One region of the Cohnella suwonensis genome, then DNA from elsewhere that is predicted to be linked to it. Evidence: riboswitches for the same ligand, from Rfam matches in the RefSeq annotation. Region 1 holds a riboswitch; the other holds the start of a gene.
What was found. A riboswitch is a leader RNA that binds a small molecule or an ion and turns the genes downstream of it on or off. The one in region 1 is predicted to bind thiamine pyrophosphate.
Positions count from the first base shown of each region.

Region 2: another riboswitch for thiamine pyrophosphate. It lies ahead of ACFPPD_RS24950 (ABC transporter substrate-binding protein); the one in region 1 lies ahead of thiC (phosphomethylpyrimidine synthase ThiC).

Region 1 covers NZ_JBHSMH010000024.1:10,770-26,797, forward strand. The annotation lists gene pheT (phenylalanine--tRNA ligase subunit beta) at 1-1,290, opposite strand, end outside; gene pheS (phenylalanine--tRNA ligase subunit alpha) at 1,381-2,415, opposite strand; gene ACFPPD_RS10000 (hypothetical protein) at 3,011-3,487, shown strand; gene thiO (glycine oxidase ThiO) at 4,268-5,407, opposite strand; gene ACFPPD_RS10010 (thiazole synthase) at 5,410-6,222, opposite strand; gene thiE (thiamine phosphate synthase) at 6,231-7,097, opposite strand; gene ACFPPD_RS10020 (ThiF family adenylyltransferase) at 7,112-8,239, opposite strand; gene thiC (phosphomethylpyrimidine synthase ThiC) at 8,229-9,992, opposite strand; TPP riboswitch at 10,307-10,411, opposite strand; gene ACFPPD_RS10030 (H-type small acid-soluble spore protein) at 10,458-10,637, opposite strand; gene ACFPPD_RS10035 (YcnI family copper-binding membrane protein) at 10,704-11,333, opposite strand; gene ACFPPD_RS10040 (response regulator) at 11,487-12,155, opposite strand; gene ACFPPD_RS10045 (sensor histidine kinase) at 12,145-13,008, opposite strand; gene ACFPPD_RS10050 (copper resistance CopC/CopD family protein) at 13,036-14,709, opposite strand; gene ACFPPD_RS10055 (gamma-glutamylcyclotransferase family protein) at 14,966-15,424, opposite strand; gene ACFPPD_RS10060 (putative bifunctional diguanylate cyclase/phosphodiesterase) at 15,421-16,028, opposite strand, start outside.
Region 2 covers NZ_JBHSMH010000113.1:34,196-50,223, reverse strand. The annotation lists gene ACFPPD_RS24980 (hypothetical protein) at 460-834, opposite strand; gene ACFPPD_RS24975 (hypothetical protein) at 1,001-1,249, shown strand; gene ACFPPD_RS24970 (4-fold beta flower protein) at 1,255-1,623, opposite strand; gene ACFPPD_RS24965 (ABC transporter ATP-binding protein) at 1,686-2,486, opposite strand; gene ACFPPD_RS24960 (ABC transporter permease) at 2,483-3,268, opposite strand; gene ACFPPD_RS24955 (thiamine-binding protein) at 3,258-3,560, opposite strand; gene ACFPPD_RS24950 (ABC transporter substrate-binding protein) at 3,592-4,656, opposite strand; TPP riboswitch at 4,774-4,887, opposite strand; gene ACFPPD_RS24945 (stage VI sporulation protein F) at 5,091-5,384, opposite strand; gene recG (ATP-dependent DNA helicase RecG) at 5,480-7,531, opposite strand; gene ACFPPD_RS24935 (DegV family protein) at 7,531-8,391, opposite strand; gene ACFPPD_RS24930 (DAK2 domain-containing protein) at 8,432-10,252, opposite strand; gene ACFPPD_RS24925 (Asp23/Gls24 family envelope stress response protein) at 10,278-10,637, opposite strand; gene rpmB (50S ribosomal protein L28) at 10,839-11,027, shown strand; gene spoVM (stage V sporulation protein SpoVM) at 11,108-11,188, opposite strand; gene rpe (ribulose-phosphate 3-epimerase) at 11,335-11,979, opposite strand; gene rsgA (ribosome small subunit-dependent GTPase A) at 11,981-12,886, opposite strand; gene pknB (Stk1 family PASTA domain-containing Ser/Thr kinase) at 12,899-14,977, opposite strand; gene ACFPPD_RS24895 (Stp1/IreP family PP2C-type Ser/Thr phosphatase) at 14,974-15,744, opposite strand; gene rlmN (dual-specificity RNA methyltransferase RlmN) at 15,750-16,028, opposite strand, start outside.

The DNA of each region.
Region 1 (16,028 bases):
CGTCGTGCCCAGCATGCCGTTGATCCGGTCGAGCGACAAGCTCACGACCGCCGCCTCGGCGGAGGCAACTTTCGCCGAAGCGACGCCTTCCGCCACTTGGCCTCCCGCGTAGCGGGCGATCAAGCCGGCCGCGCGGTCCAGGGCCGCGCGGACGCGCCCAGGGTCGACTTCCTTCTCGAAGCGCGCGGAAGCTTCCGAGCGTAATCCAAGCTGACGGGATGTGCGGCGAACGGTGCCGCCGTCGAACTTCGCGGACTCGAGCACGATCGCCGTCGTGTCCGACGTAACTTCCGAGTTCTCGCCTCCCATGACGCCGGCGAGCGCGATCGCCTTCTCCGCGTCGGCGATGACGAGCATTTGCGGCTCTAGCTTGCGCTCTTGGCCGTCGAGCGTCACGAGCGTTTCGCCTTGGCGGGCGAGACGGACGTCGATGCGGCCTCCGGCGATTTTCGCCGCGTCGAACGCATGCAGCGGTTGACCGTATTCGAGCATCACGTAGTTCGTGATGTCGACGATGTTGTTGATCGGACGGACGCCCGCGGCGATGAGCCGGTTCTGCATCCACAGCGGCGAAGGAGCCACTTTAACGCCGGAGACGAGCCTTGCCGTATAGAGCGAGCATTGCTCTTCCGCCGCGATCGTCACCTTGACGCGATCCGCGACTTTGTCGGCCGATTCGTGAATGTCCTTCTCCGGCTCCGGAAGCGCGAGCGGACGCCCCGTCAATGCCGCGACCTCGTAAGCGACGCCCAGCATGCTGAGGCAGTCCGAACGGTTCGGCGTCAGATCTAGCTCGAGCACGGAGTCGTCGAGCGCGAGGACGTCCAGAATGTTCAGTCCGACGTCCGTGTCGGACGGCAAGGCGAGAATGCCTTCCTGCTGCTCCTTCGGCAGCAGCTTATCGTTGATGCCGAGCTCGCGCGCGGAACAGATCATCCCTTGGGATTCGACGCCGCGCAGCTTCGCTCTCTTGATATCCAAGCCGCCAGGCAGCTTCGCGCCGACCGTGGCTACGGGCACTTTCATGTTCGCGCCGATGTTCGCCGCGCCGCATACGATTTGCAGTTGTTCGCCCGTGCCGACGTCCACCTTGCAGACGCTCAGCTTGTCGGCGTCCGGATGTTTCTCCCGGCTCGTCACGTAGCCGACGACGACGCCGCTTACTCCCGCGTTGCGGGAAGGCACGTTATCGATCTCGATGCCTCCGCGCGTCATCATTTCCGCCAGCTTCCGAGCGTCGATGTCGCTCAGGTCGATATAATCGGATAACCACCGATAAGATACGTTCATGGGAAACTCCCCTCATTTTATCCAAGTGTATAGTCGTTCGCGTTCCTTGCGGCCGATGCTTTCACGCTTTTCCCTAAGGGGAAGGCTTCGTCATAGCTTGGCGAATTGGCTCAGGAACTTCGAGTCGTTCGCGTAGAAATGGCGGATGTCGTCGATGTCGTATTTCAGCAGCGCGATGCGCTCCACGCCCATGCCGAAGGCGAAGCCCGTCACTTCGTTCGGGTCGTAGCCGCCGTGCTCTAGTACTTTCGGATGCACCATGCCGCAGCCTAGAATCTCGATCCAGCCCGTATGCTTGCACATCCGGCAGCCGCTGCCGCCGCATTGCGCGCAAGTGACGTCGACTTCCGCGCTCGGTTCCGTGAACGGGAAGAAGCTCGGACGAAGGCGGATTTGCATTTGCGGGCCGTACATTTCCTGCACGAACTGAAGCAGCGTCCCTTTCAAGTCGCTCATCCGGATGTTCGGTCCGATGACGAGCCCTTCGATCTGGTGGAACATGAAGGAATGGGTCGCGTCGTCGTCGTCCCGGCGGTACACTTTGCCCGGGCAGATGACCTTAACCGGCGTCTGGCCGTTCATCGCCTTCATCGTGCGGATTTGCACCGGCGACGTATGCGTGCGGAGCAGAATCTCGTCCGTAATGTAGAACGAATCCTGCATGTCGCGCGCGGGGTGGTTTTTCGGCAGGTTAAGCGCCTCGAAGTTGAAGAAGTCGGTTTCGACTTCCGGACCTTCCGCGATCGTGTAGCCCATGCCGACGAAAATATCCTCGATCTCCTGGGCGACCTTGTTCAGCGGATGAACGGCGCCCGCGGCGGCCGCTTTGCCCGGCAGCGTCACGTCGATCGTCTCCGCCTGCAAGCGGTGCGCCGTCGCCGCGCGATCGAACGCCATCTGCTTCTCGGCGATGACTTCCTCGATCGCGGCGCGCACTTCGTTGCCCACTTGCCCGATGATCGGACGTTCTTCGGCGCTGAGCGAGCCCATGCCGCGCAATATCTCGGTCAACTTGCCCTTCTTGCCCAAATAAAGCACGCGAAGATCGTTCAGCGCGGCGGCGTCGGCCACCGTTCGAAGCTGGTCAAGCGCTTCGGCGCGCAAAGCTTCCAATCGTTGTTTCATTCGAAACTCTCCTTTGTCTGGTGGGAAATGAGGCGAACCAAAACGCCTGGAAAACAAAAAAAGCCTTCTCTCCCGAAAGGGACGAAAAGACGCGGTACCACCCTTAATTGGAACGCCAGGCCGCACGCAGCATTCGCTGCATCGTCCTTCCGGCATTCCCTTCTCGTACGGCGTAACGGGCCGCGAACCGGTGTCTCCTACTGGCGCGGCTGCGGCCGGCCGTTCAAAGATCTGCTCCGGAGCGAATTTCGGCAGCCTGATTTCTTAGGAACGCTCCCAGTCTACGGCGCTCCCTCCCTGTTAAGAAGGCACTGCTTACTTGTCTCCATCGACGCATTTGAAGATTTATAACTCATTATAGGTGAATCGGAGCCTGCTCGCAAGTTGAATTCTCCCAGCCGGCAGCCAGCTTGCCAATGGCTTGCGGATTTCTCGCGAGTCCGGTATGCTTTTTTTGAATAGCATGAGTCGAAGTTATGCGTCATCACTACTCATTCCGTATTAGTCATTCCGTATCATTTACGCGTGAAGCACACGCCGTTTTTCTCTTCGGAGAGGACGGCGTTTTTTATTTTCCGAAAGGGGTGCAATTGGCATGGACAAGAAATCGGTTGGCGAAAAGGCATACTTTCAACTATTAGAAAATCAGATGCGGAAGGCATCGGGCACGAGGCTGGAACAATTGCGCAAACAGGGAGAAGGGGAAAGGAAGCTGCTCGTCGAGTTGATTTGGCCGGTTCGCGGATCTTTCGAAGGCATTATCCTTGAAAAGGAGTTCTTCACGTTGTCGGGCGTGAAAGCCTACATCGATGCCTATGATCTCAACGTTCGTTTCGGATTGGAGGTCGAGGGCTTCGTCCCGCATGCGGAGAATATCACACGGCCTCGGTTCGACTTCGAGAAAATGCGGGTGCGCTCGATGGGGGCGCTAGGTATTCTCTACGTCCCCTTCACTTATGACGAAATGGACAAAAACCCGGATGTTTGCAGAAGAGCTCTGTATGAATTGTATGGAAAAAGCACGGCCGGTACTGCCGAGGCGTTACTTTCCCCGATCGAAAAAGAACTTTGAAAGTTATGCGTCTTTCGGGTAGACCGATTCGCATGAAAGACGCGCAGGAATGTTTGCAAGCGAGTCATGAGTTTTGTTTGCGAGTCTTTCGGGGTCTCGTAAGCAAGAATTTAATCCGTCCAACCAAAGAAGGGCTGCAGCGGGTTCATACCTACGAGCTAGTAAGTAGGTAACATTCCTGCAATGCCATTTCGATAAGGGGCCCGTGTACCGTAAAAATCATTCGCTCGCAGCGTGCTATTAGGGAAGCATGAGATGGAAAAAGTCGAGTAGCACGCCGGGAGCGTGCTACTGACCAAACTTGCTGCGGAGAGGGTCAATTAGTACGTTGTTAGCGTGCTACTGCGCATTCTTGCTGCGGAAAGGGTCCATTAGTACGCTGGTAGCGTGCTATTGCGCATTCTTGCAGCGGAGATGGTCAATTAGTACGTTGGTAGCGTGCTACTGCGCATTCTTGCTGCGGAAAGGGTCCATTAGTACGCTGACAGCGTGCTATTGCGCATTCTTGCTGCGGAGAGGGTCAATTAGTATGCTGACAGCGTGCTACTGACCAAACTTACTGTGGAAAGAGTCAATTAGCACGCCGGGAGCGTGCTACTGCTCATTCTTGCTGCGGAGAGGGTCAATTAGTACGCTGGCAGCGTGCTACTGCGCATTCTTGCTGCGGACGACCCCGGCTTGCTCAGCGCGGCCGTCGTCTTTGGCGGTCCGCAACGGTCAACGCCAACGAACGGCGAACGATCGAACCGGCGTGCGCATCCGCTCGTTTTCTCGTTACGTTCACCCCGTATCCTTCTTCTCCGCCATTCGGGCAAACCGGTCCAGCCCGAAAGCATTCCCTGCCGGATCCGTCTTCCCTTCCAGCAAATCCCCGACCATGGCCGCCGTTACAGGGCTTAGCAATATTCCGTTGCGATAATGTCCGGCTGCCACGATAATCTCGGGGTATCCGGGAACGCAGCCGATGAGCGGCCTGCCGTCGAGGGTTGCCGGCCTCAGTCCCGCCCAGCTTCGCAGAGGAGGCGCTCCCTCCAGAAAAGGAAACACGCGGCCGCTCCATCTGGTTAACCGATCTATGCCGCGTTCGGTCACGCTCCGATCGAACCCCGCCACGTCTTCCGACGCTCCGCAGACGACGCTGCCGTCCTTTTTGCGAACCCAATATGCCTGACTGGAAAATACCATGTGCCGGATATCCCCTAAAGCGGCGTCGTAACAGCAAATTTGTCCTCGAATCGGATGAACCGGCACGGTTATCGGAACCCACTCCCGCAGAAAGCCGCTCCAGGCGCCTGTGCTGACAACGAGCCGGTCCCCGCGCCAGCTCCCCGCATTGGCCATCGTTACTCGCACTCCGGAGACGGAGCCCGCTTCAAGGTTCGTTAATTGCCCTGCATGCGGAATGAGCCGAACGCCGGCCCTTCTGCACGCTTCCTCAACCGCGTTCACCAGCTTTGGCGCGAATACGTGGCTTTCGACGGGACAGTACAAGGCGCCGACCGCCCGCCTTGACAGCCCGGGCTCCAATCGATGCAGCTCAGATTCGTCCAACATTTCGAGAGGCACGCCGTAATTGCGCTGCCAAGCTAGTCTCGTTTGCATGGGAAGGAGATCCGCTTCGTGAAAAACGACGTTTAAGCTCCCGCTAGAACATAATTCCGCTTTGTGTCCGGACTGCTCCTCTAGTTGCCGAACCCAGTCCGGATATCGGTAAAAGCTGTCCAAGCATAGGCGAAAGAAAGGATCAGGGCCTTCGGTATTTTCCGAGAAGGGCGCCAGCATTCCCGCCGCGGCGCCGGAAGCCTGGCCGCCGAACGCGTCTTGCTCCAGTACGGTGACCCGAAATCCGCGCCGCGCGGACTCGAGCGCGCAGGACAATCCGATAATGCCCCCGCCGATGATCAATACCGATTCCGGCATGCTCAGTTCTTCCTCTCCGCGCCGATCGCCTCGAACAGTCGGCCTTCCGGCTCGCTGCTGGCGGAAGCGTACCGCTTCATCGGAATACGTCCGGCTAGACGCGACAACCGTCCGGCTTCGACGGCCAGCTTCATGGCGCGCGCCATGGCAACGGGATCTTGCGCCTTGGCGACCGGCGTATTGGCCAGAATGCCCGCCGCGCCCAGCTCCATCGCCTGCACGACATCTTGAGCAGATCCGAGTCCCGCGTCCACGACGACGGGAACGCGGGCATCTTCCACGATTAGGCCGAGATGATAAGGATTAAGGATGCCAAGCCCCGTTCCGATGGGGGCGCCTCCCGGCATGACCGCCGCTGCCCCGGCCTCCTCCAACCTGCGGCAAAGAATCGGATCGTCCGACGTATAGGGCAGCACGACGAATTGTTCCTTGACGAGACGTTCCGTCGCTTTAAGCGTCTCTATCGGATCCGGCAGCAGCGTACGGGGGTCGGCGCTGATCTCTACCTTGATCCAATTGCCCAGCCCCGCGGAACGCGCCAGCCGAGCGATGCGAACGGCTTCGTCCGCATTGCTGGAACCCGACGTATTCGGCAAATAAACGGTTCCGCGATCGGCGACATGCTGCAAGATGTTATCGTCCTCGAGATCGTCCAGATTGATCCGGCGAACCGCGAACGTAATGACTTGAGCTTCGGAAGCTTCCAGCGCCATCTGAAGCACGGCCGGGCTCGGAAATCGGCCAGTCCCGAGAAAAAACCGGGACTTCAACGAATGCCCGCCTATGACTAACGGGTCGTTCAGCTTTGTATTCATGCTTCGATTCACCCTCCCCCTACGAAATGAACGAATTCAACCAATGAGCCTATATGCAGCGGCGTGTCGCTCCAGCTTTGACGCGGAACGACTTCGCCGTTCAGTTCGGCGACGACGCGTCTGCTCTCCAACCCGTACTGCTTCGCCAATTCGAACAGCGTCGTCGCTTGCGTCCGCGCTGGCCGACCATTAACGGTAACGTGGACGTACGATTGTTCCGATGGGATCTCCGTACGCGTTCTTTCGTTCCAACCCGTTATTTGTTCCAGCAATCGACGGCAAGCCCCTTCGGGATCGACGTTTCCGACGATGGCGGAAACCGCGCACAGCCTTCTCGCTCCCGCCTTCAGCACCTCGGCGGCGTTATCGGTCGTGATGCCGCCGATAGCCACCCAAGGAATGCGGATTTCGGCGGCCGCTTGCGAGACGTAAGAGGTCGTTACCGCTTGACGTCCCGGCTTCGTCCCGGTCGGATAGACCGGCCCGACCCCGATATAATCGGCCCCGGCGTTTTCCGCAGCGCGGGCTTGCTCGAGGTTATGCGTCGATATGCCGACGATGCGATGCGGACCCATCATTTTGCGGGCGACCGCTATCGGCAAATCCTCTTGGCCCAAGTGCACGCCGTCCGCATCGACGGCAAGAGCGACGTCCGGGTGATCGTTAATGATCAGCGGGACTTTGTATTTAGCGGTCAACTCTCTCAATCGCTTGGCCTTCTCCAGCAATTCGCGCTTGGAAATGTCCTTGTCGCGAAGCTGAACGATGTCCGCCCCGCCCATCAGCGCCGCTTCCATGACCTCCAGCATGCCGCGTCCGGGATGATAATTCTCTCCGGTAATGACATACAGCTTAAAATCCAGTTTCCGATGCATCGCAGCGCCCCCTCTCATGCTAAATAAAGACGGTATATGTCCATTGCGCGAGCCGTTTCCCCTGCACCCTGAATAAGCGCGCGGCCATCCGTAAATACGACGATCCGCTCTCCCGCGTACGTTGACGCGCGAAGCAAGTACCCGTTGCTGGCCGTGATGGAGCAGCCGCGGGCTTCCAGCCGCGCTTCCCAATCCGGCAAACGAAGCGACGGGTTCAACTTTACTTGCACGGTGTCCCTGCCGCACAATACGACGGGGACCCCCTCTTCGGCGGACGGAGCGTCCTCATCGGATTCCAACGCGGCAGGGTCCAACGTCGGAAATTCCAAGATCCCTTCATCGCTCCTGTCCCGTACGCTCCTATTTTCCATTTCGCCCCAACCGCAGTATGGGCAACTCTCCCGACCGGGCGGAAGCTTCCATTCCTTGAGCGAAAACTCCCATATGTCGGCAACCACCCATGTCCCGCGCAATGCCTTCCGGTTGCCCGTGAGCCATTTGATCGCCTCCGCCGCCTGCAACGCCGCAACTAGCTCCACCGCGGGTGAAATGACGCCGACCGTATCGCAAGTAGGCGCCGCTTCATGCGCCTCGGACGGCTCCCCTTCCCCGAGCAAGCAACGCAGGCAGCAATGATCTCCCGGAACCAACAACGCGCTCATCCCGTTGGCGCCGGCAACGCCGCCGTAGACGAATGGAATGCCGTGCGCGAAGCAAGCATCGTTTAGCAGCAGGCGCGTCTCGGCATTATCCGTGCCGTCGAGCACCAGATCGGCGCCCATGAGCAAGGACTCGGCATTGCGCAAGTTGACGTCGGCCACGAAAGCTTCCATTCTGACGCCGCCGTTCATGCGGCGCAGCTTGGCAACGGCGGCAACCGACTTCGGAAGCGCGGTCCGCGCGTCCTCCTCGTCGAAGAGCGTTTGCCGGTGGAGGTTGCTCAGCTCCACGTAATCCCTGTCGACGAGGCGCAAGCTGCCGACCCCCGCCCTGACCATATGCTGGGCAAGCGATGCGCCCAGCGCACCGGCGCCTACGACGAGAACGCTGGCGTCGCCAAGCTTTTCCTGGCCCGATAAACCGATCGGAGCGAAGCGGATTTGCCTGGAATATCGCTCCTGACCTTCAGCGTCAAGGCGCATAAATCCGGCTTCCTTCGGCAACGAATCGTTCCGCCTTCTCTTTCATGCCGGCTTCGAGAGCTTCATCCGCCTCTAAGCCATGCTGTTCCGCATAGTCCCGAATATCCTGCGTAATGCGCATGCTGCAAAACTTCGGACCGCACATGGAGCAGAAATGCGCGGACTTCGCCGCTTCCGCCGGAAGAGTCTCGTCGTGATAAGACATGGCGCGTTCGGGGTCGAGAGAGAGGTGGAACTGATCGCGCCAGCGGAACTCGAAGCGCGCCTTGGACAGCGCATCGTCCCGAAGACGCGCTTGCGGATGCCCCTTCGCCAAGTCCGCGGCATGCGCGGCGATCTTGTACGCGATCACCCCGTCTTTGACATCCTCTTTGTTCGGCAACCCGAGATGCTCCTTGGGCGTGACGTAGCAGAGCATCGCCGTGCCGAACCATCCGATCATCGCCGCTCCGATCGCGGACGTAATATGGTCGTACCCCGGCGCAATGTCCGTCGTCAGCGGCCCTAGCGTGTAGAACGGCGCTTCCTTGCATACTTCCATTTGCCGGTCGACGTTCTCTTTGATCAAATGCATCGGCACGTGGCCGGGGCCTTCGATCATCACTTGAACGTCATGCTTCCAGGCGATGTCCGTCAGTTCGCCCAGCGTATCGAGCTCCGCGAACTGCGCCTCGTCGTTGGCGTCCGCGATGGAGCCGGGTCTAAGGCCGTCGCCCAGGGAGAAGGTCACGTCGTAAGCTTTCATGATTTCGCAGATTTCTTCGAAATGCGTATACAGGAAGTTCTCCTTGTGATGGGCGAGACACCAAGCCGCCATAATCGAGCCGCCTCGGGAGACGATTCCGGTTACCCGCTTCGCCGTCATCGGTATGTACCGAAGCCGCACGCCGGCATGAATCGTGAAGTAATCGACGCCTTGCTCCGCCTGCTCGATGAGCGTATCGCGAAACACCTCCCAGCTGAGATCCTCCGCTTTGCCGCCGACCTTCTCGAGCGCTTGGTAGATCGGCACCGTGCCGACCGGAACCGGGGAATTGCGGACGATCCATTCCCTAGTCGTATGAATGTTCTTGCCCGTCGACAAATCCATGATCGTATCGGCGCCCCAACGGGTCGCCCACGTCATCTTCTCCACTTCCTCCTCGATCGAAGACGCGACGGCGGAGTTGCCGATATTGGCATTGATCTTTACATGAAAATTTCTTCCGATAATCATCGGCTCGCATTCCGGATGGTTAATGTTCGCCGGAATGACCGCGCGCCCCGCTGCGACCTCCGCACGGACGAACTCCGCGCCGAGCCCCTCGCGGATCGCGATGAACTCCATTTCGGGAGTGATGCGGCCTTGGCGCGCGTAATGAAGCTGCGTGACGTTGCGGCCCGCTTCCGAACGAAAACAGCGGTTATGCGGCTTCGGGAATACTTCCGCTCCCCGTTCCTCGGCCGATCGGGCCGTGGCGAATCCATTGTCTTCGGGCCGCACTTGACGTCCTTCGTATTCCGCGACGTCTTCGCGCTCCATGATCCATCGGTTCCGCAAAGGCGGCAGTCCCTGCCTAACGTCGGCGTGAAAGCCATCTTCGGTGTAAGGGCCGCTCGCATCGTAAACCCGAACCGGCGCGTTCGGTTGTTCCCCGGTTCTCCCCTTGCTCGGCTCCAAAGCGATTTCGCGCATGGGCACCCGAATATCCTCCCGCGAACCTGTCACGTACACTTTGCGGCTGCCCGGCAGCGGCGTCGTCATAATCGGCATAATAAAAAACCTCCTAAAGGATATTTTCGAAATTCCCCTAGGAGGCAGCTATGAAAAGAGGTGAAGTGACGGAAGACAGTCGCGATCCGAAGCACATTTCATGCAGCACCTGCGATTACGCGCCTTGGATGGCGCAATAACGGCAGCTCTCGCCGGTGGCTTTTGTCCGCGCCAGAACCAAGAGATGCTAGGTCCGGAAGACGCGAAAAACAACAAAAGCCGCCCCGGAGGGAGCGGCTGAAATGTGTCGCGTTCACGTGCGGCATGACGGAAAACGTCCGTTAAGACGTTCGCTGTCGGTACCGCAATAGCCTGACGCACATTGCCCACTTTCCTACGCTGGCATGACCCAGATCAGGTTCGAAGGGACCAAGGCATCTGCCTTATCTCAGCCCTTGCGGGCGCCCCTAGTGGAATTACTAATCAACAGTACCTCGGCCGCGATCATCTGTCAACCTTTCAGTTTCAATGCTCGACCAATTGGCTTACGGCAATGCTTTGTTCCTGTTTCGGATCGTGAAGAGGGTAAATGCGGGCGACTTCGTTCGACTCGTCTACATGCTGGATATAAACCGGAATGCTGTCAAACGTCACATTAGCCATGATCGGCGATGCCGCGATCTCCGATGCGCGTTGAACGTTCATCGTCGTTCCTCCAACCTCTTTTATTATCGACTCCGACTTAGTATTTTCGCATTTGCGTTCAAGTATTCACGTCCGCTTACGGAACACCGCTACGATCAGTGCAAGCACGCCGGCTACGAGACCGGCGATCGCCAGCGAAAGCGTCAGCGTATCGCGTCCTTCGTTTTCTTCTTGTTCATCCGCGTCGTCGCCGGTCGCGCTCGCCGCGCCGTGTCCGTCGCCGTGACCGTCGCCCGTAGCCGCCGTTACCGCGGTAACGGAAGCCGGCTTATCCGCGTCCGGAGCGCCCGTCCACTCGATGACTACGCCGTCGGCGTAAGTCTGGTATGCTTTCCAGACGAGCTCTTTCGCGTCGTCCGCGACTTTGCCCTGGAAACGGAATTCCGCGAACTCCGTCGCGCCGATGCCCGCGCCGTCCGCTTTCCACGTGATGCTGACGACTTTGTCGTCCGCGCCTTTCTCGAACGCGTACGTCCAGCCCGCTTTCGCTTCCACGCGGCTGACCGCGGCGCCTTCCGGAACGGCGACCTTCACTTGCGTCGTCGCGGATTCTTTTTCCGAAGGGACGCGCATCGTGAATACTTGGTACGATCCGGCGGGCGCTTCCTTCGGCTGAACGGTTACGTGAGCGCTGGCCAAGCTTGCAAATCCGAAAGTCAATAACAGAGCGAATACGAGAATGATGCTTTTTTTCATGGGAATGATCCGACCTTTCCTCGTCCGACAGGTATTTGGATATTCCCAAGTATATCTTCCGCTTACCTTAGGCGCATGACTCGAAAGAGTCATACGGGTCGTTTGTTTGTGACGATATTGCGTCTCCGGTGCTAATCGCGCGGTCCGCGTTCTTTACTCCGTCTCCACCATGCCCCGTTCGTAAGCGTAACGCGTCAGTTGAACCCGGTTGTCCAAGTGCAGCTTCTGCAAAATGTTCTTCAGATGGTTTTTCACCGTATGCTCCGACAATCCGAGCGCCGACGCGACCTCCCGGTTCGTCTGCCCTCTCGCCACTTCCTGCAAAATATCCCGTTCCCTCGGCGTGAGCGGTTCGATCTCGGGCAAATCCTTGCGCGTCGCCGCGGGATCGTTCGTCTTCCTAACCGATAGTTCGCTCAAGATCGCCATCGCCACCTCGGGATTAAGCGGCGCCTCGTCGAGCGCGACCGCTCTCAAGTATTCCCGCCACGCGGAAGGATTCAAGTTCTTCAGCAAGTAACCCTGCGCGCCTTTCCGGATCGCCTCGAACAGATGGGACACCTCGTCGGACACGGTCACCATGACGATCTTCGCCTCGGGGTATGCGCCCTTGACCGCCTTCACCGCTTCGAATCCGCCCATCCCGGGCATGTGGATGTCCATCAAGATCAGGTCCGGCCTCAGCGTGCCGGCCAGCTCTAGAGCCTCTTCGCCGCTCGACGCCTCCCCGACGACTTCGAAATCGGCCATCGAGGAGACGATCGTCCGTATCCCTTCCCGGGCATGCTTATGGTCGTCCGCCAATAACACTTTAACGGGCATGAGCGCTCTCCTTTCCCGGCTTCCGCAATTCGATGACCGTACGGCTTCCGCGCCGCTCCGCTTGGAACGTCCATCCCATCGCCAGAGCGCGGTCGCGGGCGATGCGAAGCCCGAATCGTCCCGGCGCGTTCAGCGGATCCGCCGAGAATCCGGCGCCGTCGTCTTCGACCGAGCAGCGGAAGCCGTTCGCGCCATCCGGTTCGCCTATGACGTTGACGCGGGAAGCTTTCGCATGCTTGCGAACGTTGATCAGCGCTTCCCTCACGCAGGCGTGCAGCTCGACTTTTTCCTTATCCGTTAAGCCCCCGTCGGGAATGCTCCAATTGAATTCCGCCGTCGCTTCCGCGATGCCGGCCGTCTCTCCGAGCAGCTCGCGCATCGGGACGACCCAGGCGGCTTCGGCCGGGGAAGGAGGCTGCCGAAGGCTCGCGATCGCTTGCCTCACGTCTTCGTGCATGACCCGAACCGTTTCCCGCAGTCCTTCCGCGAGCGGCTTCACCGGACCTTGGGCGACCAACTCGTCCAATTGGTCGAGCTTCACCGCGAGCAGGAACAGCGACTGGGAGATGCCGTCGTGAAGCTCCCTCGCCAGCCGTTCGCGTTCTTCCAGCGAGGCGTTCGATTCCTTCTCCCGTTGCAGCGCCCGCTGCGATTGCTCGAGCCTGCCGAACAAACCGCGGACGACCGTCAGCGTGACGGCCAGCACGATGAACGGAGCGAGAAAGTTACCGAGGCCCATCGACATGTAGGGAAGCAGGAACGCATGTCGGACGTACTCCCACAGCCCGATCGTCAACGTCGGGATGAGAAGGATCAACCACTTGATCCTTCCGTCTTTTTTCGGGTTGTCCATCCTTCTTCCTCCCCTTCCCCGCTCTGATCAATAAATCCGGTAAGTCGTCTCCAGCACGCGTTCGTTGTCCTCGCCGTCGGTTACCCGGATTTGCGCTTTCCACTCGCCGGGGAACGGCAAGTAAGGTCCCTTCGACCGATAAGTCGACTTGAGGAAATCCGGGAAAGCGTCCTGTTCTTCGTCCTCGTATTTCTCCAGCGGAACGTCGATGTAACCCATGTCTTTTTTACCCGTCGGCAGCAACCGGAGCCGTACGAGCTTCGGCTCGCCTTTCGCGACTTTCTCGGGCAACCAGATTTTCAAGTTGAACTCGTTGTCGCCCGGCTCGTTCGGCGTGATCCGTAGCGTCACGTGCATGTCGGTGCCCATCTTATGGTACGTCAGCGGTTCGTTGTCCGGCAGCGGCGTCTGGTACGTCAAAATGCCGACGCATAGTACGATGGCCGCAAGCAACCCCGCGTCGATCTTAAGCAAGTAACCGCGCGGCGCGTCTCCTTTGCGAAGACGTAACCGGATGAGCAACGCCGTAATCGCGACGAGCGCGGATAATGCGGCCTTGGCTATGAGCCATTTCCCCCATAGGGTGAATTTTAAATATTCGAGCGACGGAAGGAAATCGAACGTCGACAGCACGCCCGTTATCCAAAGGGCGACGAAGGATACGAAGGCCCACTTGGAGAAGGATACCGCGAACCTGCCCGCCTCTGCCCTATCCTTTAGCCAGATCGCGAGCAGCAGGAGCAGCCCGCCGCTCCAGAGCGACGCCGCCGCCAAGTGCGCGAAGTCGAGTCCGACGGTATAAGCGATCGGATCGAAAGCGGCGGCATGGCCCGACCATGCTTCGACGAACAGCGCGACCGCCGCCCAGAATAGCTTCGCGGGCGCGGCCAGCGACGGCAGAAGAGGCGCGGCCAGCGCGAGCAGCAGCTCCGCCATGTACAGCTTGCCGATCGTCGTTTCCGTCAGGATGCGTCCCCATTCCGAGATCGGCTCCCCTTGCCCCAAATCTTGAAGGCTGAAGAAGACGTATGCGAGCGTCGCGATCAACGCGAACTTGCCCGCCAGCGACAACGTGCGCCGGTAGGTCTCGAGCGCTTCGGCTGACATTTTCCTTCTAAGGCTCCATAACGAGAGCCCGGCCGCCGTCAGCAAGCCGGCATAGTAGACGATCCTCGAAGCGTACAGCAGGAACGATTGCTGCGACAGCCCGGCAGAGCCGTGCTCGTGCGCGTGTCCGACTTGCGAATGCGGGTCGAGCTCGCTCGCGTCCGTCAGCGGCGCCGGATTTCCTACCGTGAAGACATAGGCTCCGGATACCGGGTGACCGTCCGCCGAAATGACCGAATACGATACGGTATAATGGCCTTCGTCGAGCTTCGGCAACGCGATTCTCAGCCCTTTGTTCCCATCGAACAGTTCGGGTTTTCCTTTGGAAATATCGCGTCGGTCCTCGTTCAGCACGGTCAATTTCATGCCGCCGCTATCGAGCCTCTCGTTAAATAGAAGCTCGACCGAGGCCGGCCCGGACTCCAGCTTGGCCCCGGACGCGGGCGTCGTTTGCTCCAGCGTCGCATGGGCTTCCGCCCTCCCGGAGAGAACAGCCAAGCCTATCAGAAAGAGCGAGAAGACCATCGCCAGCCTTGTCGCTTTTATAAGAAAACCGATTCTCGCATGCCCGCGAGAGCGTTCGAATACCGCCATCGATGACGCCTCCTGTCGCTCTTCCGAGCGAGTGTGCCTGATTGGGGTACCGGAATCGTCAAAGCGCGAATCCGGGTAACCGCCGCGCCGGGAAGAAATTCGCGAACGAGGCTATTCTATCGTACTCGAACCCGACTACCTGTTCAACTCTATCCGTCGTCCCGACACAATCCCGACGCATATGCGGTAACGCGGGCCGAGCGCGTAGAACGACAAAACAAGCCGAACCCGTAACCAGGTCTGGCTCGTTCGGCTTTCAGCTTCGTTTTCTCGCGACCGCGTCCGGCCACCAATCGACGTTCGCCGCGGGATAGCCGCGCGAATCCGTCCAGATATATACCCAACCGGCGCAGTCCGGATCGTCCGCGTCCGCGATCCGGACCCGTTCGTAATCGTTGTCCTCTCCGATGCCGAGGAATCCCTCCAGCTCGTCGAGAGCCGGCAGACCGGCCGGAGCAACCTCCATCCACATCCCCCGAACGAAGCGTGCTTGGACTCTGTCACCGCCGTGCTCGCGATCGCCGCTAGTTTCGCCCGCTTCGTCCAATAGGAGCGCCGGATACTCCCCGGCATCGACGAGAAAACCACGCACTCGCCCTTCCCGCGCCGCGAGCAAGTATGGCGCGACGACGCCGTGATTGCTCTGCCCGGGCAAAAGCGATCCGTATACGAACACTCGGATAGGCAGCGCTCCGTTCGTCGGTCGCATGCTCATGAGGACGCTGCTCCCCTTACCGCTTTGTTCCGTTCTGCCTCGAACAACGCTTCGAACCTATCGGCAGGCACCGGGCGCGAATAGTAGTAGCCTTGCGCTTCCTGGCATTTCTGCTCCTTCAGGAAAGCCGCCTGCCCGGCGCTCTCGACGCCTTCGGCCGTCACCTTCAAGTTCAGGTTGCGCGCCATCGCGGAGATGCCGGACACGATCGCCGCGTCGTTGCGGTCGGTGAGCACGTCATTGACGAACGAGCGGTCGATCTTCAGCTTGTCGATCGGGAACCGCTTCAAGTAGTAAAGCGAGCTGTAGCCGGTGCCGAAGTCGTCGATGCTGATTCGCACGCCGATTTTTTTCAGCTTCTCCAGCATGGACGTCGCGAACGCGACGTCCGCCATGATGCTTTCCGTGATTTCGAGCTCCAACCATTGCGGCTCTAGTCCCGTTTCCTTGAGCACGTTCCCGATTCGTTCGCTCAAGTCGTGTTGGCGGAATTGGCGGATGGACAAGTTGACCGACATGACGATCGGCGGAAAGCCCTGATCCTGCCACATCTTCATCTGCATGCACGCCTGGCGCAGCACCCATTCGCCGAGAGGCAGAATAA
Region 2 (16,028 bases), on a different contig from region 1:
TATTCTCCAAGACCGAACCATATTTGATTAAGCTTCTGTAATTCATCCTTAGGGATGGTATGATCATTATATCACGAACACATGTTCTTGTTCAAGAATTAAAAAGACCCGCTCATCAGAATCAGAGCAGGCCTTTTTCCTTCATCAAGGGGTACAGTAGCAATAGCTTTAGAATAGCTTCGGCTGCGTACTGTCCGCCGTCTGCCATCTTATCGTAGAGTTCGATCACGCGATGAACGATCCCGGCCGCCACGTCTCCCTGCTAGGCAATATCCGGAAGCACTGTCGCGAGCCACATCAGCTTTTCGACTACCGGCACGCCCAATTCGCATCGATCAGTTACTCCCGAGATCCCGAATCCGCTCGGCGACCGAGTAAGCTAGCTACGCAGGTGCTTGGTCCCTCCCGAGACCGGCCAGAGGATGCGTGCCTCTGGGCACGCTGAAATAAAAAACTGGCTCATCGGTGGATTGAATTATTCTTTTTATCTAAATATTTCTCACGTAATCGCTCTTCTCGTTTCTTTTCGGCGCTAATAACTCTATTGAGTTGAATTTCTACTCTTAATCTTTTTCGATTATTATAACTAATCATCCACGCAATAAACAATCCGACCAAAACCAAACAGATTAATAATGTTGCTGTACGTTCAATAATCCGCATTTTAAGAGGTATAGAATCCCCAGCAATTGAAAAGGCCTGCGCAGCAAATGTTCCAAAAAGTGATATTCCGAGACTAAAGAAACTATATGCCTTATACCCCTCGATCAACCCTTCATACTTTGCTTTCATCTTGATCAATTTAGATTTGTCTTTCATATGTTCTATTTTCATAAGTTTACCTCACAACCTTTATATACCTTCTCGAAAAATATTCCGTTCTGACGCAAACACACTTCCCTAAGGATACGCACCAAATCAGACATTCGGACGGGTTCCCTCCGTTTCCTGTCGCGAATCTCCTATAGAGATCTCCGCAGGAAACGAGGCGACAACCACCATGCCCATCACGATTCCCCGACAGCCCGATCTAGTGCTCGTCGCTTGGACGAGGAATCCGCTTGTCCCAGGCTCGAAGCGAACGATTACGGACTCGCGCGTCAGCGGCAGTTCCCGTCCTTGCACGTGCCTGCTGAAGCCGAATTTACTGCTTCGTCCCGCGGCGAACTGCTTGAAACTTAACGACTTCCGCGTCATCTCCAGCGACAAAACAACCGCCGTAAGCGGCCTCGCGCTCCTGCAGCGCTAACTCCCTTATACGTCCGTTCCGAAAAACTCACGGATCGTCTTGCTCCCCCAGCCGCCCTTGCCCGGATCGCTGACCGATCCGGCGAAGCCCGGCTTGGCCGGACGGCCCGGTATCGAGGGAGAACCCGGGGCGCCGCTCGTGCCCGGTATGGACGGCAAAGAGGCGCTGCCCGACCGCGAGAAAGCGATTATGCTTCCCGAGCGGTCTCTCAGCACCCCTTTATCCAACCAGCCGAGCGGTTGTCCCGTCAGCGAAAACACTTGATTGTCCTGATACAGCCAGCCCAGGTTGCGTCCGTTCTTGCTCACGAACCGGTCGCCGTCGGCGACGACGAACGCGGCTTGTCCGAATCTGTCGAAATACCAATCGCCCATCACGTAAACCTCCGCGTTTTTGAACCCATTATACCATGGATTTCCTCCGCGGCGTTCGCGCGTTATGCGTGCGGTAACGTCCGGTCCCCTAACAAGGCGAGCACTTCCCGCTTCAATTCCACGAACGACGGTTCCGTCCAGACGTCCGCGCGCCGCGGCCTGTCGAACGGAACGGCGATTTCCTTCAGCACCGTCGCCGGCGCCGACGACAAGACGTAAAGGCGATCCGACAGCATGAGCGCCTCCTCGATGCTGTGCGTGACGAACAGTACGGAACGCCGGTCGCTTTCCCAAAGTTCCAGCAGCCATCGCTGCATCTCCGCGCGCGTTAACGCATCGAGCGCGGCGAAAGGCTCGTCCAAGCACATGACGTTGCGCTTCATGAGCAACGCACGCAAGAACGATACCCGTTGCTGCATCCCGCCGGACAGCAGATGCGGGTAAGAACCCGCCACGTCGCCGAGATGAATGCGATTAAGCCACGATAAGGCCTGTTCCTTCGCTTCTTTCTTGGAAGAGCCGGCAGTTACGAGAGCGGTCGACACGTTATCGGCCACCGTCAGCCAAGGAAAAAGCGCGGCTTGTTGCGGCATGTAGCTGATGAGCCCGCGCCGCCCCGCCGTCTCTTCCCCCGAGATGCGGATGCTTCCCCGATCCGGCTTCTCGACGCCTCCGATCAGCCGGAACAACGTCGACTTACCGCTCCCGGAAGGACCGATGATCGACACGAACTCCCCTTCTCCGACCCGCAGCGATACGTCGTCCAACACCTGGAAGCGTTCCTTGCCTCTCTGGTATGCTTTGGACAAGCCTTGGACCTCGAGCATCGGGGAACGTCCCGCCGTATTCTCGAACCCGCTCATTCGGAGGCCCCCTTCCATTCGCCCTTCTTGCGCGGGCGCCAGCGAATGACGAGCCGTTCCGCGAAGACCGCCGCGTAGTAGAACAGGAGACTCAGCGCCACGACGCAGACGATCGAGCCGAAGACGCCGGGTTGGTCGAATCCGTTCGATTTCAGCTTCAAATAATAACCGATCCCTTTATTCGCGCCGAGCCATTCGGCGACGAGCGCCGAAGAAACGACGTACGTCGCGGCGATCCGCAAGCCGGAGAAGAAGTAAGTCAATGCGCCAGGGAATTCGAGCCGTATCAACGTTTCCCATCGCGAGGCTCCGATCATATCCAAGTATTCCCGCAGCTGCGGCTCGGATTGGCGAAGCCCGACGAGCATCGACAGCGCGACCGGGAAAAAGGACACGAGCACGAGAAGAATCAGCTTCGGCGTCCAGCCGAAGCCGAACCAAATCATGAGCAAAGGTCCGAGCGCGATCAGCGGGACGTTCTGCGACAAGACGAGCAACGGCGATAACGCATCCCTCAATACCGGAATGAAGTGCAGAAAAATAGCGATGACGATGCCGATGACGACGCCAAGCGCCAAGCCGACGAACGCCAAGTACGCCGTCGCGAGCGCGTGTTTCCATAGAATCGCCGAATCGTCGTACATGGAGACGGCGATGGCTGACGGCGCCGGCAACGTGAACGTCTTGATCTCGAACGCGGCGCAGATCGCCTGCCAGAGCCCGACGAATACGGCCAAGGCGACGACGGGAAGCAGGACGGCGCGAACGGTTTTATTGCCCATCGGGATACTTCTGCAGCAGCTTGCCCATCGACGCGCCGTCTCCGGCGTCGACGAGCAGCTTGATCTGGGACAGCACGGACGGGCTTCCCGCTTCGAACATCGCCGCGTTCATGTCCTTCACGACCCCGATCAGCTTATCGAGGTCTCCTTCCATCGTCGTCTCGAGAGGACCGACGCGGTAGGCGACGCCCGATGCTTTAATGATCGCGATCGCCTTGTCCACGTAGGGGACGACGTCTTCTCCCGGTTTGACTTTGGGCAAAATTTGAATGCTAAGCAGCGCTTGCGCCATGGCGATTCCCCCTTTCGTTCGTATTCGAGCGTTACTTCGGCAGGAATTCCGTCGTGAACATGTCGTCGTAATTCAGGTCGGCTTTCATCAATCCGTTTTGTTTCATCCAGTCTCCGTAACCGGACCACACTTCGCGTTTCTGCTCGCCCCAACGCGGCGCGTCGTCTTTGTATTTCGGGCTGAGCCACTTCTGACTGGCCTTCACGAGTTCGGCGTTGATCTCCGGCTCCGCCTTGATCAAGACGTCGGCCGCCTCTTCCGGATGCTCGATCGCGAAGTTATAGCCGTCGGCGGCGCCCGCCAGGAACGCGCGCACGACCTCCGGCTTATCCGCGATCAGCTTCTCGTTCGTGAGGAGGAGCGGCGTGTAATAGTCGAGCTGTTTGCTATAGTCCGTCAGATAAACCATATTGACCGGTTCGTTGCGAAGTTCCGCTTCGATTCCCGTCCAGCCATAGAAAATCCATTCGAAGTCGATCCCCTTCTTCACCGCGGTGAAGAAATCCGCCGTGCCCGCGCTGACGAAGTTCACTTTGCCGACGTCGGCTTTCTGTACGTTCATCATCGATTCGATGACCGCTTGCTCGGCGGGAGATCCCCAACCGCCGTAAGATTTACCTTCGAAATCTTTCGGTTCCTTGATGCCGCGATCGGCCGGAGACGCGAAGCCCGACGTATTGTGCTGGATGATCGGAGCGATCGATACGAGAGGCAATCCCTGCTCCCTCGCCAAGATCATGCTCTCCTGCGCGCCGACGCCGAACTCGGCCGTCCCGGCCGCGACGAGCGCGCTCGCGCCCGCTTCCGGCGGCTGTTCGATTTTCACTTTGAGACCGTATTTCTCCCAGTAGCCTTTATCTCTCGCGAGGTAAAGACCCGTATGGTTCGTGTTCGGCGTCCAGTCGAGCACGAGCGTCACTTCCTCTAGATTCGCGGGGCTCTCCCCGCTAGCCGGCGCGGACGCCGACGGACTCGCTTGCGGCGACCCCGAGCCCTCGTTATTGCCGCCGTTGCCGTTATTGCCGCATCCCGCCAGCAGTACCCCCGCTAACGCCGTTAACGCTAAACCTTTTCCGAACCGAAGCTTGCTTGCCATTCCGTATCTCCCTCTCTCTTGCCATGCTGTCGAGAGACGAATTCCGGCAACAAAAAACGCCCCCCGATTCCGGAGGGCGTCCATAAGATATAAACGGACAAAGCGCACGGGGAACGTTCCGCCATGCTCCCGCCTTCCTACGCTGGCATTAACCAGATCAGGTATAAGGGTCTGCATCTTCGATGGGATGCACTCTCAGCCGGCCTTGCTCCAGCTCCCCCGGGGCGTATTCGATTGTTCGAAACCCGCTACTCGCTATCCTTATTATAACAAACGCCGCCCGGATGTCTATCCTTTACGGCCGCATGGCCAAAATTCGCCTCGCTTCGGCCAAATATTCCGCGTCATAAGGTTCTTCCTCGTAGCGCTCCGCGAATACCCCCTCGACCCGTCGTAATCGAAACGCGGCTTGTCATGCGCAAGCGCGGCTCGATTCATCTGAACATCGTGTACAATTTGATTAAATGAAGCATGTTGTTCGGATCGATCTTCTGGGCGATGATGAAATTGACGAGCTGGTCCTCCTGCGTTTCCGTAAGCGTCTCGTTCAGGATTTTGGCGAATTGCTTCACCCACCTGCGCACCTTCGCCCGGTCTTGCAGATCGTATTTCGTGACGCCGTCGAGCAAATCCTTGATCCGCTCTTTCGTTGCCTGATTTTTCATCTTCAGCTTGACTCTTTCGACGAACTCCGCTTTGATGCCGAACTTTTGCCAGCTCTGGGTCAGGGTCGATCACGCTCCTTCGGCGGCTATACGGTTCATCATATGCCGTTCCGTTAAGCCCGATGACTATCTCGCTTCCCGGGCGGCGAAGCGCGACATTAATCGAGAGGCTCTTCGCGGCTGTTCGCGTCGCGCGCGAGATACTCCCTCAATCCCGCGTACACGGCGGACGACCAGAATTCCGGAAGAGCGGTCAATTGCGCCGCGTCGTCCCTCGCCAGCTCCAGCGCGTCGAAATCTTCGATCAAGCTCGCTAACCTGAATTCCGGCATGCCGCTTTGCTTCGTGCCGAAAAACTCTCCCGGACCGCGGATTTCCAGATCCCTTCGGGATATTTCGAACCCGTCGTCGGTGTCGGTCATCGCCCTCATTCTCTCTTGCCCGTTTTCCGACTTCGGATCGGCGATCAAAATGCAATACGATTGATGCTCTCCCCGGCCGACGCGGCCGCGCAGTTGATGTAACTGGGACAGGCCGAAGCGGTCGGCGTCCATGACGATCATGAGCGTCGCGTTCGGCACGTCCACGCCGACCTCGATGACGGTCGTGGAGACGAGCACGTCGGTATCCCCCGCGGCGAACGCTCCCATCGTCGCTTCCTTCTCCGCGGCCGTCATCCGGCCGTGCAGCAAGCCTACCGCGAGCTCGGGAAGAGATTGAGAAAGCTGGGCGTGCAGATCGATCGCGTTCTGCACGTCGAGCTTCTCCGATTCTTCGATGAGAGGACAGATGAAGAACGTTTGCCTGCCTTGCTGCGCCTCCTTGCGAATAAAGCCGAGCACGCGATCCATCATGTCGTGCTTGACCGAATACGTCTTAATCGGCTTTCTTCCTTTCGGCCGTTCGCGGATCGTCGAGACGTCCAAGTCTCCGAACACGGTAATGGCGAGCGTGCGCGGGATCGGCGTCGCGGTCATCGACAGCACGTCCGGATTCAATCCTTTGCGCCTCAGAATGCTTCGCTGGTTCACGCCGAACCTGTGCTGCTCGTCCGTCACGACGAGGCCGAGGCTTCTGAAGAAGACATCCTCCTGAATGAGCGCGTGCGTGCCGACCACGATGTCGAGCAGCCCCATCTGCAGCGATGCGATGACGTCCCTGCGCTTGCGGTCGGACAAGCTGCCCGTAAGCAGCCCCACTTGCATGCCGTAAGGTTCGAAAATACGGCTAAGCGATCGGACGTGCTGCTCCGCGAGAATTTCCGTCGGCACCATGAGCGCTCCTTGATGCCCCGCTTTGATCGTCGCGTACAGCCCGATGGCGGCGACGACCGTCTTGCCCGCCCCGACGTCCCCTTGCAGCAGCCGGTTCATCGCGAACGGCTGCTTCATGTCGTGAAGGATTTCGTTGACGACCTGCTTCTGCGAGTCCGTCAACTCGAACGGAAGCCGGTCGACGAACTCGCGAATGTCGGCGTTATCGACGGCGTGCGGAATGCCGTCCGTCTTCTTCGTATGTAACGCCCGGTAGGCCTGCAGCCGTAGCTGGAATAGAAAGAACTCTTCGTACACCATGCGGCGCCTGGCCTCTTGTCCCGCCTTCGTGTTCTCCGGCCGATGGATGATGGAGATCGCCTCCGCGCGCGACATCAGCCCGTGTCGCCGAAGCAGATCATCCGGCAACAGTTCCGGAATCGAATCGGCATATTGGGTCAGCGCCTTGTCGATCAGCTTGCGGATCAGCGTCTGCGTGACGTTCCCGCCGACGGAGTAGACCGGTTGCAGCGTCCCCGTCTTCAACGTTCCGCGATCGGGAAATTCGGAATCGGCAACGGTCATGTATTTGCGGCGTTGATCCCATTTGCCGGTCAGCGTAATTTCCCGTCCGACGACGAGCTGGTCTTTCAGGAACGGCCTGTTGAACCAGACGGCGGTCACGAGAGTCGCCCCAATCGTTACCCGGCACGACAGCCGGGATTTGCCGCCGTAGCGCTGGACGACGGGCAACGACGCGATTGTGCCCTGGACGGTAATTTTCTCCCCGTCCTTCGCTTCCGACAACTCCCGTATCCGGTAATCCTCGTAGCGGAAAGGATAGTATTCGATGAGGGCTCCGACGGTGGAAATGCCCAAGGCGTGGAGCTCCTCCGCTTTCTGAGGGCCCACGCCTTGAAGTTTCGAGATTGGCATATGGAATAGCGATAACGCCATCAGTCCGACCTCAGAGGAAAGACGAACAACCCGATCGTGCCGGGTCCGGCGTGCGCGCCGATGACCGGCCCGATGTCCGTCTCCTTGAATTCGCGGACGTCGAGCGCCCGCTTCAGCATGTCCGTCAACTCCGCCGCGCCTTCCGTATGCCCGGGCGTCGTGGCGACCGTCAGGTTGACGGGCCGTCCGCCGACGTCGGAAGCCAGCACTTCGACGATTCTGGCGAACGCGCGCTTCTGGCCTCTCGCCTTGTCGAACGGGTAGACGACGCCTTCTTTATCGATGGATAAGATCGGTTTGATATTAAGCAAGGACCCGAGAACGGCGGATGCCTTCCCGATCCGTCCCCCTTTTTGCAAGTATTCGAGCGTGCCCACGACGAAATACAATTTGAGCTCGTCTCGGAGACGGCGAACTTCGGCGACGATCGCCTCTTTCGAAGCGCCGTCCCGCGCCATTTCCGCAGCGGTGACGACTAGCTGACCGTAACCGAAGGATGCGGATTTGGAATCGATCACGGTAACGTCCGCGTCGTCGTCCAGCATCGATCTTGCGATCGTCGCGGACTGGTACGTTCCGCTCATCGCGCCCGACAGATGGATCGAGACGATGGATTTGCCTTCCGCGAGCAACCGTTCGAACACTTCGAGATAATCCGCCGGAGAAGGCTGCGACGTTGTCGGCAACCCGCCGAACTTCGGCAACCTCTCGTAAAATTCGGCCGGCTGGAGCGTAATGTTGTCCAGATAACTTTCGCTTCCGAACAACACCTTGAGAGGAACCATCGAAATGCCGAGTTCAGTTCTCGTCCCGAGCGGAATGTCCGCCGTACTATCCGTCACGACCGCGACAGATGCCATATCGAGTAACCTCCATCAATTGGAAAATGATTTCGTTTCGTCAAGGCTCGACCGCGAAAAGGTATGGGTACAGCGGTTGCCCGCCTTCGTGCACTTCGACTTCGGCGTCCGGATACGTCTCCGCGAGCCATTGTTCGAGCGCTTCCGTCTCTTCCTCTTCGGAGCCTTCCCCGGTCAACACCGTTAAGATTTCCCCGCCCGTGACGAGCAAAGAGGCCAATAGAGCTTTGCACGATTCGAAGCGCGTGGACGTCGAAGCGACGATCGTCTTGTCTTTGATGCCGATATAGTCGCCTTGGCGAATGTTCACGCCGTCCATTTCCGTGTCGCGGACCGCTTGCGTCACCTGGCCGGTAATGACGCGCTCGTACGCCTTCGTCATCCGTTCGACGTTCGCTGCTTCCCCGTCGTCCTCCTGGAAGGCGAGCATCGCCGCCATGCCTTGCGGCAGCGTACGCGTCGGCAGCACCGTAACGGGACGTTCAGCGAGTTCCGCCGCTTGTTTGGCCGCCATGACGATGTTCGGATTGTTCGGAAGGACGAATACATGATGGGCCGACAAGGAAGAGATCGCACCGATCAAGTCCTCCGTGCTCGGATTCATGCTTTGGCCGCCCGAAAGGACGATGTCGACGCCTAAGCTCCGGAACAGCTCCGCGTTGCCTTCGCCGACGCTCACGGCGACGATGCCGTAATCGGCCATCTCGTGCACGTCCGGATTCGGCTCGCTTTCCGGCGAAGCCGTTATCGCCGGCAAGTTCACGACCCCCGGCAACGCGTAATCGACGTTGCCCGCCGGAGGCGGGCTCGGTGGAGACGGCATAAGCGCCGGAACCGGTTCGTGAGCGGCCGGCGCGCGCGACAGAAGCTCGCGGTGCTGCTCCTGCATATTCAGAATGTGAATGTGAGTGATCGCGCCGTGCGTCAAAGCGTGGTTCATGACGTCTCCGGGACGCCGGGAATGGACGTGAACCTTCACGATGTCGCCGTCTTCGATCAAAATGATCGAATCGCCGTCCCTTTCCAGCGCTTGCCGGAACGAACGCTCCGGGAACGGCGCGGACGAGGACGCGCGTTGAATGAAGAACTCCATATCGTAAGGGAAAGCGATGCTTTCCGTCGTAATCTTCGATTGGGCGGTCGCATGCGCGGCGACCGAAGGAACGGGCGGTTTCGCCGGCGTCGGCGCCGCGAACTGCGCCGCTGGACGCGTCGCGGAGCGTCCGTCGTCGTTCCCGAAGCTTCCCGCGTTCAAATAAGCGGCGAAGCCTTCGTAGATATATACGAGTCCTTGCCCGCCGGAATCGACGACGCCGACCTGCTTGAGCACCGGAAGCATTTCCTGCGTCCGCGCGAGCGTCTCCTGCGCCTTGGCCAATACATCGGCCATCCATTCCGGTAATTCCGTTAGGCGACGGGATACGGTGACGCCATGGCGCGCCGCTTCCCTCGCCACGGTCAATATCGTGCCTTCGACCGGTTTGACGACCGCTTTGTAAGCGGTATCAACTCCCTGTTGGAGAGCAGCGGCGAATAAAGGGACCGTTATGTCTCTTTGTCCGGCGACCGCGCGGGAGAATCCGCGGAACAGCTGCGACAAAATAACCCCCGAGTTGCCCCGCGCGCCCATCAGAAGCCCCTTGGAGAGCACTTCGGCCGCGCGGCCTACTTCCTCCGACGGTTTATTCGTTAATTCGGCCACGCCGGCCGTCATCGTTAAATTCATGTTCGTTCCCGTATCGCCGTCCGGCACGGGAAATACGTTCAGGGCGTTGACCCTGTCCACGTTGCCGGACAAACGCTCGGCGCCGGCCAAAACCATGGCCGACCATTCCGTACCGTTCAAGAAGCGCTTACTCAATGATGCTTTCCCCTTCCTAGATAAGCTACTTCAACACTCGCACTCCTTGAACATTCACGTTCACGACGTCGACCCGCAATCCGACGACTTCTTCCAGCACGTATTTCACTTTGGATTGGATGTTATGGGCGACCTCGGAAATTTTCGTTCCGTAGCTTACGATGACGTAAAGATCCAAGTGGACCGTTTCGCCTTCATGGCGAACTTCGACGCCCCGGGAAAGGTTCTCGCGACCTAACAGTTCCGCGATGCCGTCCTTCAGCCCTTTGCGGGAGGCCATGCCCACCAGTCCATAACAATCGAGCGCCGCCGAGCCGGCGATCACCGCGATGACTTGATCCGCGACATCAATCTTTCCGTTCTCCGAGACAAGCTGCAGAGGCATGGAAATTCACTCCTTTATGCCTGTATTATGGACCATACCTCATTGTACTATAAAAAAACGGGAGAATGAAGCCGTTTTCTGGTTAAATGGCGCGATTACCGGCATCTGTCGCGTAACCGCGACTTTTTCCGTTGCATCCGCAAACCGCCTGTGCTAATATAGTGAAGTATTTGTATGGACGTGGCAGGGAGGTGTATTTTAGTGGCTCGTAAATGTTATATCACAGGGAAAAAGCCAGGTTCCGGCAATAACAAATCTCACGCGAATAACACTACCCGCCGTTCTTGGGGGGTTAACGTACAAAAGGTGCGCATTCTGGTGAACGGCAAGCCGAAGCGCGTGTACGTCAGCGCTCGCGCATTGCGTTCCGGTCTGGTTACCCGCGTATAAGGGACGTCGCATAACACCATGAAGAAAAACCGTCAGGATGCCCTGACGGTTCTTTTTTTCGCGTCGTTGCCCAGAAGGCGTCAATTTTTGTGGAACGTATTGAGAATCGCTTTGACGAAGCCACCCAAAAACTTCGGCAGCTTGATGGTGTAAAACTTCATTTTCCCATCCCCCCTCCGCAGGCTGAACCATTGCCGGCTCCTACCGCCTGAGCCCGCTAATGATTCATATGTATGCGCCCGCGGATTTGTCCTATGCCATAACAAGCAAGGGAAGGGTACGGAAAAACCGTTTACACGCCGCGTCTCTATCGAAGCGAGGCGATCGCGGCCGCGCGGTCCTCGTGGCCGAACACGTACGTTCCGGCGACTAGCGAATTCGCGCCCGCTTCCTTGACCTGCTTGGCCGTATCGGCATTAATGCCGCCGTCCACTTGAATGAAGATATCGTTCCGGCCGCGACGCTCCAGCATCGCCCTTAAGTCCCGCAGCTTCGGCAGCATCGCCGGCAAGAAGGACTGTCCGCCGAAGCCCGGATTGATCGTCATGATGAGCACGAGATCGATCTCGTCCAGCACGTATTCCAGTACCGACAACGGCGTATGCGGATTCAGCGCCACGCCGGCTTTAATGCCTCTCGAGCGAATGTCGGTTAACGTCCGGTGAAGATGCGTGCACGCTTCCGGATGCACGGTGATTCGGTCCACGCCGGCATCGGCCAGCGCCGGGAACAGAGACTGCGGGTTCTCGACCATCAGATGCGCGTCGAACAACAGCTTCGTTACCGGCCGGATCATCCCGACGATCGGGGGACCGAAAGTCAAATTCGGAACGAAATGATTATCCATAATGTCGATATGTACCCAGTCCGCTCCCGCGGCTTCGATACTGCGAACTTCGTCTCCCAGAAATGCGAAGTTCGCGGCCAGAATAGACGGTGCGATGATCGTCATGTCAGTACCTCCGCTTCGTTTCTTTCCACTCCGTCATGAAAGCGACGTAATTGTCGTACCGGCTTTGCGCGACTTGCCCTTGCTCTTTCGCCTGTATGACCGCGCAATGCGGTTCGTGCGTGTGCGTGCAGCCGCGGAATTTGCACGAGCCCGACAGCTCCCGGAATTCCCGGAAGCAACTGCCGATCTCGTCGATGCCGAGCTCCGCGAAATCGAGCTGGCTAAACCCAGGCGTATCCGCCATGTATCCGCCGCCCGGCACGGCGACGAGCTCGACGTGCCGGGTCGTATGTTTTCCTCGGCCGAGCTTGTCGCTGATCTCGTTCGTTTCGAGCTTCAGTCCCGGAACGAGCGCGTTAACGAGCGAGGACTTGCCGACCCCGGATTGACCCGCCAGCATATGGATATGCCCCGCAAGCTCCGTCCGCAACCGATCGAGCCCTTGGCCCTCGTGCGCGCTCGTCGGCAATACCCGGTAGCCGATCGAGGTATACAAGTTCGTCGCTTCTTCCACCGTACGGCGAATGCGCTCCCCTTCTTTCCCGTCCGGAATCCGGTCCATCTTCGTGAGCACGATTAGCGCGTCCATACGGGCATGCTCCACATGCACGAGAAATTTGTCCAACAGAACGAAGCTCAGCTCCGGCCTTACGACGGAGAAGACAAGGACGGCCAAGTCCGCGTTCGCGACCGGAGGCCGGATCAATTCGGAAGAGCGCGGCAATATTCGCTCGACCGTGCCCTCTCCGTTCTCCGTTTCGGTATAGACGACGCGGTCGCCGACGAGCGGCGATTCGCCCCGTTTCTTGAAAATCCCCCTGCCGCGGCATTGCACGGGCTCGCCGCCGGCATCGTCTTGCACGTAGTAATATCCGCTTAACGCTTTAACGATCAAGCCTTCGGGCATAAAGTTTGCTCCTTACGGGTTCGCGACTTCCCCGTCGCCTGGGTCCGCTCCGCCGTCGCCGTCTTGAGGCAGGGCGGGATCTCCGCCGTTGCCCGGATCCGCCGGATCGGGTTCAGTCGACGACGGAACGACCAAGTAAGGAACGGTTTCCGTTTGCAAGTACTGGCCGTCGCGGTAAATCATGATTTTGCCGTCCTTCGCAGGAGACAGGATCAACGTGAGCGGGAACGAGGTCATTTTCGTGATCGTCTCGGTCGGACCATGGATATCGTCGCCCGTCGCGTCGGAATAAACAATTTCTATTTTGCTCGACTTGCCTTCGACGGCCGGGGACACGGTCACGTTAAGCGGCTGCGACCTCGAATCTTCCGGATAGCCGCTGCTGACCCAGATCGTTACTTCCGTATCGTTCGTAACCATTTCGCCCTTCTCCGCCGGGAATTGCTTAAAGACTTCTCCCTTAGGCGAATAGCTAGGCTCCCGGACGATTTTCTTCGCGTCGAACTTCAAGTTGTTTTTCTCGATGATCGCGATCGCTTCGGCTTCCTTCTTGCCGACCAGTTCCGGCATCGGGAACGCTTCCTCGCCTTTGCTGACCGTCAAGTTGACGACGGCCGTCTCCGGATCGATCAGTTCCTCCGGCTTCGGCACTTGGTTAAGCACCGTTCCCGGCTCGCTTTCGTCGTAGATCGGGTTCGTGCCGATGTTTTCCTTCTTGACCCCGAGATCCGTCAGCATTTGCGTCGCTTCTTCGAGCGTCTTGTTGGACACGTCCGGCATCTCGGACTTCGCCTTGCCCGTGCTGACCGTCAGCTCGATCGGGGAACCTTCCTTGACGTCCACTTCGCTTTTCGATTGCTCCAGAACGATGCCCGCTTCCACGTCCGCGCTCGCTTCTTCCTTGACGGGATCGACGATCGTCAAGCCCGCGGCGACCAGCTCCGCTTTCGCTTCCTCCAACTTCTTGCCTACGACGGACGGCACGTGCACGTCCTCAGGGCTGAATTCGTGCTTCAACGCCGATACCGCCCACAGCAGAACGCCGATCAGTATGACCGCGAGCACGCCGAGTACCGTCGGGACGACCCACTTGCGCTTACGCTCCGCCAGCCCGTCCGAATTCCAGCGATCCTCGACGCTCGACGCTTTGATCGCCGGCGCCTCGATCGTATTCGCGTTGCGCATGTCCGGCCGAATGGCGGGAATGACCTTCGTCATGTCCTCTTCGTTCTCTTGATCGCTGTCGTAGAACAACGGAGCTTCGTTAAGACGGTTCGGCTGCAGGCACGTCTCCAGATCGGCCAGCATTTCCTTCGCCGATTGGTAACGTTCCTGCGGGTTTTTGCGCATCGCGCGGAGAATGATGTTCTCGACGCTTTGCGGAATATGCGGATTCACTTTGCGCGGCTGCTCGAACGGCTCCTGCAGATGCTTCAGCGCGACGCTGATCGGGCTTTCCCCGAGGAACGGCAATCGCCCCGTCATCATCTGGTACAGCACGATGCCGAGCGAATACAAATCCGACTTCTCTCCCGTCGCGACGCCTTTGGCGTGCTCTGGCGAGAAATAGTGGACCGACCCGATGACGGAACCCGTCTGCGTGATCGTCGAAGACGTCACCGCGCGAGCGATGCCGAAGTCGGTCACTTTCACCCGTCCGTTGTTGCCGATCAAAATATTGTGCGGCTTGATATCCCGATGGATGATCTGGTTATGATGGGCATGCTCGAGCGCGTCGCAGATCTGGGAAGCGACTCTGACCGCTTCCGCCGGCTGCAACGGCGCACGGTCGCGGATGATTTCGTTCAAGTTCGAGCCGTCGATGAATTCCATGACGATATAATGGGTATCTTCAACATGTCCGACGTCGTAAATACTGACGATATTCGGATGCGACAACGACGCGGCCGCTTGGGCCTCGCGGCGGAACCGCTTGACGAAGTCGTCGTCGTGCGTGAATTGCTGCCGCAGCACCTTGACCGCGACGTAACGGTTTAACAATAAGTCCTTAGCCTTGTATACGAGCGCCATGCCGCCGCCGCCGACCCGGGCCAGCAGTTCGTAACGTCCGCCGAGCGTATGTCCGATCATGCCGTTTCTCCTCCCGCGGCGCTCTGCCTGCCGTCGTCGTTCGTCACGAGAACGACGGTTATGTTATCGTCTCCGCCCGCCGCCATGGCGAGATCGACGAGCCGCTGCGCGCGATGCTCCAGCTGCCCTCCCGGTTCGCCGAGCGCCGCGGACACGTCCGCCGGCTCGACCAAGCCGCTTAGGCCGTCGCTGCACAGCAGCAGCGTGTCGCCGGCATGCCAATCGATCGAGCCGATGTCCGCCTCGACTTCCCGGTCCGTGCCGAGCGCCCTCGTCAACACGTTGCGTCTCGGATGCCTCGCCGCTTCTTCCGCGCTGATCTGCCCCGATTTCGTCAACTCGTTGACGAGCGTATGGTCTTCCGTAAGCTGTTCGAGCCGTCCCGCCCTCAGCCGGTAGGCTCTGCTGTCGCCGATATGCGCGATGATCCCGGTATTTCCGTCAAGGAGCGCGACGACGACCGTCGTGCCCATGTTATGGTACTGATCGTTCAAGGAAGCGGTATCGTAGATCGTGCGATTCGCCTCGCTAACCATTTCCCGCAGCGCCTCGGCGCCGTTCGCGATCGTCAGCTTCGCGCCGGCCGCTTGCAGCGATTGGACGAGGCTGTCCACGGCCATCGCGCTGGCGACGTCGCCGGCGCGATGGCCGCCCATGCCGTCCGCCACGATGGCGACCGTCAACCCTCCGGCCAACCGTCCGCTCCACGCCTTATCCTCGTTTACCTGCCTCACCTTGCCCACATGACTACGCAATACCGTTTTCAAACCGATCACCCCGTCGTGGTCTCCATATGCTTCGCCCGCAGCTGGCCGCAGGCGGCGGCGATATCATGGCCTTGCTCCCTGCGAATCGTGACATTTACGTTCTTCTTCTGCAAGACGCGCTGGAATTCGAAAATGTCGTCCCGCGGCGTCCTGACGTAATTGCGTTCCGGCACGTAGTTGACCGGAATCAGGTTGACGTGGCATAACATCCCCTGCAGCACGTCCCCGAGCTCTTCCGCGTGTTCCGGGCGATCGTTGACGCCGCCGATCAGGGCGTATTCGAA